DNA from 4 places in the Agrobacterium sp. 22-214-1 genome. Region 4 is predicted to be linked to each of the others. Evidence: predicted binding sites of a transcription regulator. Region 4 holds the regulator's gene; each other region holds the start of a gene.
What was found. The regulator PhoB, encoded in region 4, activates phosphate uptake and scavenging genes when phosphate is short. The targets are predictions, from matches to a motif close to TGTCATNNANCTGTCAT.
Positions count from the first base shown of each region.

Region 1: ACQZ5G_RS01875 (UDP-2,3-diacylglucosamine diphosphatase) is a predicted target of PhoB. The motif match lies at 930-946, and genes of this name have one in related genera.
Region 2: ACQZ5G_RS13600 (DUF3419 family protein) is a predicted target of PhoB. The motif match lies at 1,097-1,113, and genes of this name have one in related genera.
Region 3: ACQZ5G_RS04000 (bifunctional 2',3'-cyclic-nucleotide 2'-phosphodiesterase/3'-nucleotidase) is a predicted target of PhoB. The motif match lies at 943-959, and genes of this name have one in related genera.

Region 1 is NZ_JBNWCK010000001.1:362,670-364,848, forward strand. It holds gene ACQZ5G_RS01870 (NADP-dependent malic enzyme) at 1-874, opposite strand, end outside; gene ACQZ5G_RS01875 (UDP-2,3-diacylglucosamine diphosphatase) at 1,103-1,942, shown strand.
Region 2 is NZ_JBNWCK010000003.1:123,989-126,167, reverse strand. It holds gene ACQZ5G_RS13600 (DUF3419 family protein) at 1-1,053, opposite strand, end outside; gene ACQZ5G_RS13595 (transglycosylase SLT domain-containing protein) at 1,253-2,179, opposite strand, start outside.
Region 3 is NZ_JBNWCK010000001.1:783,070-785,248, forward strand. It holds gene ACQZ5G_RS03990 (DUF1203 domain-containing protein) at 1-398, shown strand, start outside; gene ACQZ5G_RS03995 (PilZ domain-containing protein) at 496-831, shown strand; gene ACQZ5G_RS04000 (bifunctional 2',3'-cyclic-nucleotide 2'-phosphodiesterase/3'-nucleotidase) at 1,039-2,179, shown strand, end outside.
Region 4 is NZ_JBNWCK010000001.1:1,588,969-1,591,147, reverse strand. It holds gene pstB (phosphate ABC transporter ATP-binding protein PstB) at 1-120, shown strand, start outside; gene phoU (phosphate signaling complex protein PhoU) at 217-942, shown strand; gene phoB (phosphate regulon transcriptional regulator PhoB) at 973-1,656, shown strand; gene ACQZ5G_RS08005 (GcrA family cell cycle regulator) at 2,038-2,179, opposite strand, start outside.

The sequences.
Region 1 (2,179 bases), 1.2 Mb from region 4:
TTTCCGCCATGCGCTCCAGCAGTTCCGGCTTCAGCACGCCAGCGGCCGAAAGGCCGAGAAAGACATCCGCGCCGTCGATGGTTTCGGAGAGAACGCGTTTGTCGGTCTTTTGGGCGTAAACTTCCTTCCACTCGTCCATCAGCGTGTTACGGCCGTCATAAACGAGGCCTTCGATGTCGTGGACCCAGATGTTTTCTTTCTTCGCGCCCATGGCGACGAGGAGGTTGAGGCAGGCAAGGGCTGCCGCACCTGCACCCGAGGCGACGATCTTGACGCTCGAGAGCGATTTTCCGGCGAGTTCCAGCGCATTGGTGACGGCGGCGGCGACGATGATCGCGGTGCCGTGCTGGTCATCGTGGAAGACCGGGATGTTCATCTTTTCGCGCAGCTGGCGTTCCACCTCGAAACATTCCGGCGCCTTGATGTCCTCAAGGTTGATGCCGCCGAAGGTGGGCTCCAGCGCTGCGATGGTGGAGACCATGTCGTTGATGCCGGGCGCATCGATTTCGATATCGAAAACGTCGATGCCGGCGAATTTCTTGAAGAGGACGGCCTTGCCTTCCATCACCGGCTTGGAAGCGAGCGGGCCGATATTGCCGAGGCCGAGCACCGCCGTGCCGTTGGAAATGACGGCGACGAGGTTGGCGCGGGCGGTATATTCCGCCGCCGTTTCCGGATTTTCATGGATGGCGAGGCAGGGGGCGGCAACACCCGGCGAATAGGCCAGCGCCAGATCGCGCTGGTTGCCGAGCGGCTTGGTGGCCTGGATTTCCAGCTTGCCGGGGCGCGGATAGCGGTGGAAAAAGAGCGCCTGTTCCTCGATGTCGGCCTTTGCCGTGTTGGCGGGCGTGTTGTTCTTATCGTGAGAGGTCATTCTTCCACCGTCATGTCTGGTTCAATTCCGGACCCCTGAATACAACAAACTTCCCTGTGGTACAGCCGTTATTTGACCGCACCTTATGCAAATGCGGCCATGGCTTATTCGCGTTTTCGTGAAGGCTTTCGTCATATTCCCTATAAAAACCGGCGTCTGTCATGTTGCTGAAACACGAGTCTGGTTCTGAGAGGTAAGAAAGCCGCAGGGACGCAACCGAACAGGGGGATGAAATCCGTGGCCGGTCAAATCGAAACCAGACAGTTCAGAACGCTTTTCATTTCGGATGTTCATCTTGGCTCCAAGGCGGCCAAGACGGATTATCTGCTCGACTTCCTGAAATATCACGAGGCCGAGACGATCATTCTCGTCGGTGACATCGTCGACGGCTGGCGCCTGCGCCGCAGCTGGTACTGGCCGCAGGGCTGCAACGACGTGGTGCAGAAGCTTTTGCGCAAGGCCCGCAAGGGAACGCGCATCGTCTACATTCCCGGCAATCACGATGAATTCCTGCGGGAGTTTCCCGGCATGCATTTCGGCGGCATCGAAGTGGCCGAGCGCATGATCCATGAGGCCGCCGACGGCAAGAAGTACCTCATCATCCATGGCGACGAGTTCGACGTGGTGGTGCGCAACGCCCGTCTGCTCGCCTATCTCGGCGACTGGGCCTATGACGCGGCGATTGCGCTCAACATCGCCATTGCCGCCGTGCGCCGCCGCATCGGCCTGCCTTACTGGTCGTTTTCGGCCTGGGCCAAGCTGCAGGTCAAGCACGCGGTCAACTTCATCGGCGAATTCCAGCGCGTGGTGGCCGAAGAGGCGCGCCGCAACAATGTCGACGGCGTCATCTGCGGCCACATTCACCATGCTGTCATGGAAGACATGGACGGCATCCGCTACATCAACACCGGTGACTGGGTGGAAAGCTGCACGGCGATTGCCGAAAACGCCGATGGCAGCTTCGAGCTGATCACCTGGATGCAGACGAGCGACGTTACCGCCGAACAGGCATCGGACGAGATGGAGCCGGTGGATATTCCGGGGCTGATTGGGAAGCACGCGGCCTGAGTTGGGTGCTGCTTGATGGCGGCGGCAAAGCTGGTGGTCGTCTTCATGCGATGTTGCAAGAGCCATTTTGACGGTCGGCGCGGTGCATTCGCGCGAAACTCGAACGTCAATCGCTATCCTCAAAATTTCGTTAGGACTGCGTTCTTCATAGACGAGCCTCGACTAGCTCATATGGAGCAAGCGGATGCCGCTTGTTTCTTCTCCCCGCCGGGGAGAAGTCCGCGGCAGCGGGATGAG
Region 2 (2,179 bases), on a different contig from region 4:
CGACCACAATTCGTTGAGCTGCGTGTCCGTCATCCAGTCCTGCGCATCGAGGAGGATATAACGGTCGACGGCGCTTGCCGGCTTTCTGGAGAGAAGCTCGGTATAGGTGGCGTGGTGAACCGCGACGCGGGCCGTGTTGTTGCGGATCATCTCGTAATATTCCGGCTTGAGATAGGCGGGCAGCGCGCCCTCATGCGGTTCGGGATAACGGCGCGCAAAGGCCTGCCAGGCGAAATAATTGTCGCTGAGCGGGAAGTTGCAGGCGAGCTTTTCCAGCCGCTCCTTGAGCACGGATGCGACCGTGCCATTGGCGGAAAGGCTGGCCAGCTCGTCATATTGCCGGGGCGGAATGCCGAGGCCGAACAGCGAGCTTTTGCGCTTCGTCAGCCAGCGCACCACCGGCTTGTCGAACAGCGGCGCCACCTTGCTGTCGAAAAACTGGCGCTGTTCGTCCAGCGTGCGGGTTTTGGCCATTTCGGTGAGCTTCACGCCGTGCAGCCGGGCCATGAGATGGCCGGCGCCGATGAAGCGGCCGAGCAGGCCGGTGCGATAGATATTCCTGTCGAAGACAGAGATGCGGCGGCGGCCGGAAAGGGTGCGCTTCGACCAGTAAGCCTTGGTCGTGGCGTCGAGATGCTCGGCGATGAAGCGGTCGTAACCGTGGCTGTTGCTGCGCGTATTGGCGCGGCCGAAGTGGCGCACCACGTCCTGATGGGCGGGCAGATGGCGGAAGGCGGCGAGCTTCAGCTTGTTCAGCGCGATGTGGTGCGGGTTGAGGTCCACGACATCGATGCTGGCCGGATTGCGGGAGAGATAGGCCAGCATGTTGCAGCCGCCCGAGCCGATGGTGACGATGCGATGACCTTCGCCAAGCTCCATCGCTTCCATGTCGATTTCCGGGTCTTCCCATATCTGCGGATAGACGAGGCCGGAAAAGAGGACGCCGAAGAAGCGCTCGGACAGACCGCTTTTGGAGAGTGCCTTGTGCTGGAGCAATGCGGACTTCAGTTTCGTGTTCTTGCTGAAGCCGGTCTTGGGTGCCGCACTCGTCATATGTTCACCTCTCAGTCGATTGAGAGGCGTCTACAGCCGTGACACTACAATTTGATGACAGGGGCTGTGGGCAAAGCCGGGGAATAGGGGTGTCGGTGGAAAACCAGCCCGCGCCGCCCAATCAGGATGACGAAATGAAAACACCCGGCGGCTTGAGAAAAGCCGCGCGGTTGCATTCGCATAACGGAGCCGGAGGCAATCACTTGCGCAGAACGTGCAGCATGCCCTTGCGCTTGGCGTCGTAATAATAACCGCGCGCATAAAGCCGGACGGCGTTGTCGCGGTCGTTGCCGGCCACAACCCATGCGCCGCGCAGATATTTGACGGCGTATTTGAGGTTGGTTTCGGCATCGAAAAGGCCGGAGGCGGGGCCATCGAAGCCCATGGAGCGGGCCGTGGCGTGCCGGATCTGCATCAGGCCGAAATTGCCGCTGCTATAGGCGCCGGGATTATATCGGCTCTCGCGCTGCACGACGCGGTGAACCAGATCTTCCGGCACATCATACATGGTGGCGTATTTGGTAATAAGGCCGCTCAGCTTTTCGCGTCCGACCGGCGCGGAATTGAGCGGCGCCGTCATCGATTCGTTCTGGCGAATGGCGGCCAGCGCGGCATTGGTGGGGCCGGCGGCATAGGCCAGAACCGTGCTGTCCGGCTTCGGCAGCGGAATGACTTTGCGTTCCGCCGTCAGTTCGGTGCCGATGGAGGGCGAGCCGGGCGGCGGCGGTGCAGGCGGGAAGCTGCCCTTGACGGCAACCACCTGCGGCAGATCGGCGGCGGCATTATGGGCAGCCGGCTTGGCCGCCACGTCAGCCGTTTCGATGGCTGCGGCCGCCGGAGTGGCGCTTGTCGGTGCCAGTGCCGTGGCCGTGGTCGGCGCAGATGTCGTCACACTCGCTTGGGCGACTTCGTTCTGCTGCGGTTGCATCTGGGCGGCGATGGCTGCGGCTGCAGCAATTTCAGAAGCTGGCGGTAGCGCCACGCGTCCGCCCTTGACGGCGACGGCGGTGGGAAGTGCTGCAGGCTGGGAAGAGGTTGCGGTTTCGGCGGTCTGCACCGTTGTTGCTGCTGCCGGGGTCGCGCCCACTGCTGATTCGGCCGTTGCCGGCTGCGCCGATGTTTGCGC
Region 3 (2,179 bases), 810 kb from region 4:
CCTATGGCAATCCGCCGGAGAAAGCCGTTTCTCCCGGCGGCATGCCCTGCCGCCACTGCCTTTCCCAGATCGGGGAAGGCGAAGGGATGCTGATCCTCGCCTACCGACCCTTTCCCTCGCTCCAGCCCTATGCGGAAACGGGCCCGGTGTTTCTGCATGCCGACGCCTGTGAGCGCTACCCGCAGACGCGGGCCATTCCGCCGATGCTGGACAGCCCCGATTATATCGTGCGCGGTTATGGAGCCGATGACCGCATCGTTTACGGCACCGGCGCGGTGACGGCGACAGGCGAGATCGTTTCGCGCGCGCGGCACCTTCTGGAGCGCGCGGATGTCGCTTATGTGCATGTGCGCTCCGCCCGCAACAATTGCTATCAGTGCCGTATCGACACAGCATAATCGGCAATTACATGCAATTTTAAGAGAAGAACTAAACGGCTCTCAAGTTTTCCGCGCCATGATGCAGGTATCGGAAACAATTGATTTGAGCAGCGAAATGACAAACAACCTCAATATGGCGACACGGACCGCGCCCCGCAGCAAGACCAGAATTTTTGCGACCGTGCATTATTTCAGCCAGTCGACCAGAGGGCGTGTGGTCGATCTTTCCGCCACCGGAATGGCGCTCGAGCTGGACGGGCCTTTCGCCGCGGCCAAGGGCAGCCGGGTCAAGGTGCAGAGTGAGGATCTCGGCTTCATCGAAGGCGTCGTGCAATGGCAGCACATGAACCGCCTCGGCCTGCAGCTCAAGCTTTCCACCAACACGCTGGCGCAGCTCTCCTCCTATTTCCGCTTCTTCCACGAAGAAGTGAAACCGACCCTCGCCCGCTGATCCTGAGCACGGCAATGCACAGAACGGAGGATGCGCATTCTCCGGTGCGGCGACACCTGCGCCGCACTCTCGCGATAAAAAATTTATCAAACGGTTGAAAACCGGCCCATCTGTCACGGGCCTGTCATTTTGGTGATGGACTCCTCTGCGATTGCTTCTACCCTGTCATTTTTCAAGACAGAGCAAGCTTCATCCGAAGGAGTTCCCATGTCGTCGCTTCTCGCTCTCCACCCCATTACCCGGCGTTCGCTTCTGGGCGGCATAGCAGCCTCCTCGGCGCTGGTGATGCTGCACCCTTTTGCTGCGCGTGCGGCGGCCAACCAGGCGCATCTGCGCATCATGGAAACGACCGATATCCATGTTCACGTCTTTCCCTATGATTATTACGCCGACAAGCCGAATGACACGATGGGACTGGCGCGCACCGCCTCGATCATAGACACCATCCGCGCCGAAGCCGGAAACTCGATGCTGGTGGACAATGGCGACTTCCTGCAGGGCAACCCGCTCGGCGACTATATCGCCTATGAGCGCGGCATGAAGGCCGGCGACAAACACCCCGTGATCAATGCCATGAATGTGCTGGGTTACGATTGCGGCACGCTCGGCAACCACGAATTCAATTACGGTCTCGACTATATGTCGAACACGCTGGCAGGCGCCGGTTTCCCTTACGTCTGCGCCAACCTCACGAAGGGCCAGCTTGCTTCCGATCCTAAGAACGACGAGCTGTTCTTCAAGCCCTATGTCATTCTGGAAAAGCAGATCCGCGACGGCGGCGGCGTGACGAGCCCGGTCAAGGTCGGCATCATCGGCTTCGTGCCGCCGCAGATCATGATGTGGGATTCCAAGAACCTCGAGGGCAAGGCGCAGACGCGTGATATCGTCGAGGCGGCAAAAGCCTGGGTTCCGGTCATGAAGGAGGAAGGTGCGGATATCGTCATCGCCCTTTCCCATTCCGGTATCGACGGCAAGGGCCAGACCGAGCGCATGGAAAACGCCTCGCTTTATCTGGCAGGTGTCGAAGGCATCGACGCGATCTTCACCGGGCACCAGCATCTGGTCTTCCCCGGTCCGAAGACCTGGGACGGCATCGAGGGTGCGGATGCCGTCAAGGGCACGCTGATGGGCAAGCCGGCGGTAATGGCCGGTTTCTGGGGCTCGCATATGGGCCTCATCGACCTGCTGCTCGAAAAGGACGGCAAGAGCTGGAAGATCGTCGACTTCACCTCCGAAGCCCGGCCGATCTACCACCGCGACGAAAACCGCAAGGTCGTCGCCGATTTCACGGACAAGGCGGAAGTCCTCGCCGCCGCCAAGGCCGATCACGAGGCGGCCCTTGCCTATG
Region 4 (2,179 bases):
TCCCAGCGCACGGCCATGTTCCATCTTGGTCATCTTGTCGAGGAAAACGAAACCGACAAGATGTTCACCAATCCGGATGACCAGCGCACGCAGGATTACATCATGGGCCGCTTCGGCTGATCCCGGCCGGCGCTTTATCGAAACCGTACAAGACTGGTGCTTCTGCCGTGCCCGCTTCCGGGTACGCGCATGCAGGCCAAGCCGGAGGACTAGACCATGACACAGACAACGACCCATTCTCACATCGTTTCCGTTTATGACGATGAATTGAAGTTTCTGACGCGCCGCATCGCCGAAATGGGCGGTCTTGCGGAGCAGATGTGCGCCGACGCCGTGCGTGCGCTCGTCAATTCCGATGCCGCGCTCGCCCAGAAGGTCATTTCCGACGATGCGATCCTCGACCACGCCGAGCGCGAGATCGGCGACAAGGCCATCGTCACCATCGCCAAACGCCAGCCGATGGCGGCAGACCTTCGCGAGATCATCGGCACCCTGCGTATTGCAGCTGACCTTGAGCGCGTCGGCGACCTTGGCAAGAACACCGCCAAGCGCGTCATCGCCGTTGCCGGCACCGGCGTGCCGCGTAAGCTCGCCCGCGGCATAGAGCACCTGTCGGAACTGGCGCTGGTACAGCTCAAGGAAGTGCTGGACGTCTATTCCACGCGTTCCGCCGAGAAGGCCAATGCCATCCGCGAGCGCGACGAGGAAATCGACGCCATGTATACGTCGCTCTTCCGTGAGCTTCTGACCTACATGATGGAAGATCCGCGCAACATTACCACCTGCACGCATCTTCTGTTCTGCGCCAAGAATATCGAGCGTATCGGCGATCACGCCACCAATATCGCCGAGACGATCTATTACATGACCACCGGCAGCCAGCCGGAAGGCGAGCGTCCGAAGGACGACAGTTCCAACACCCTCGGTTCGGTGACCGAGTAACAGACAGGCAGCGGCTTGCGGAGTTAGTATATGGTGCCCAAGATTGCAGTTGTGGAAGACGAGGAAGCGCTGAGCGTCCTGCTTCGTTACAATCTCGAGGCTGAGGGATATGACGTCGACACGATATCCCGTGGAGACGAGGCAGAAATCAGGCTGCAGGAACGTATTCCGGACCTCCTTATCCTGGATTGGATGCTTCCCGGCGTTTCCGGTATCGAACTGTGCCGTCGGCTCAGGATGCGGCCGGAAACCGAGCGCCTGCCCATCATCATGCTGACGGCGCGCGGCGAAGAAAGCGAACGGGTTCGCGGTCTCGCCACCGGCGCCGACGATTATGTCGTCAAGCCGTTCTCGACGCCGGAACTCATGGCCCGCGTCAAGGCGATGCTGCGCCGCGCCCGCCCCGAGGTTCTGTCTTCGGTGCTGAAATGCGGGGATATCGAACTGGATCGTGAGACCCATCGCGTTCACCGCAAGAGCCGCGAAGTGCGCCTCGGCCCGACGGAATTCCGCTTGCTGGAATTCCTGATGACCTCTCCCGGCCGGGTGTTTTCCCGCTCGCAGTTGCTGGATGGCGTCTGGGGTCACGATATCTATGTGGATGAGCGCACCGTCGACGTGCATGTCGGACGTCTGCGCAAGGCGCTCAATTTTTCGCATATGCAGGATGTCATCCGCACCGTGCGCGGCGCCGGATATTCAATGGAAGCCTGAGAAAACCGAAACCGATGGTTTCACTTGGGATAAATTCTCCAAAAATCAGAAGGCCCGAGACCGGAACGGTGTCGGGCCTTTCGATTTTGAACCTTCCGCAAACGCGTATCCTCGTTCTTTTGAAGGTGACAGACGGTCTGCTGAAAGCCGGATTGCGCGGTGAAACCTGACAGTAGGAAGGGCGCGGCACGTCGCCGACGAATTCAGAGCATTTGCCGCAAGGGCCCATCGCGGTTTTACATCCGGAGAATGCGCAAGAACAGGGATTGGGAGCGCCTCTTAAACAACGCGGGCTCCGCGTCTGAACCACTTTGGATTCCGCCATAAAAAAACGGGCCCGAAGGCCCGTAGTTTTTGAGTGTCGAATGCGTGCCGCAACACTCAAGCCTTGCGACGCTCGCTTACCGGCTGGTAGGCAAGCTTTGCATGGAACTTGCAATAGGGCGAAGATTCCAGTGCTTCACAACCGCAGAAATGGAAATCATCCTTCAGCGGATCGCCGACCGGCCACTTGCAGGTGCGC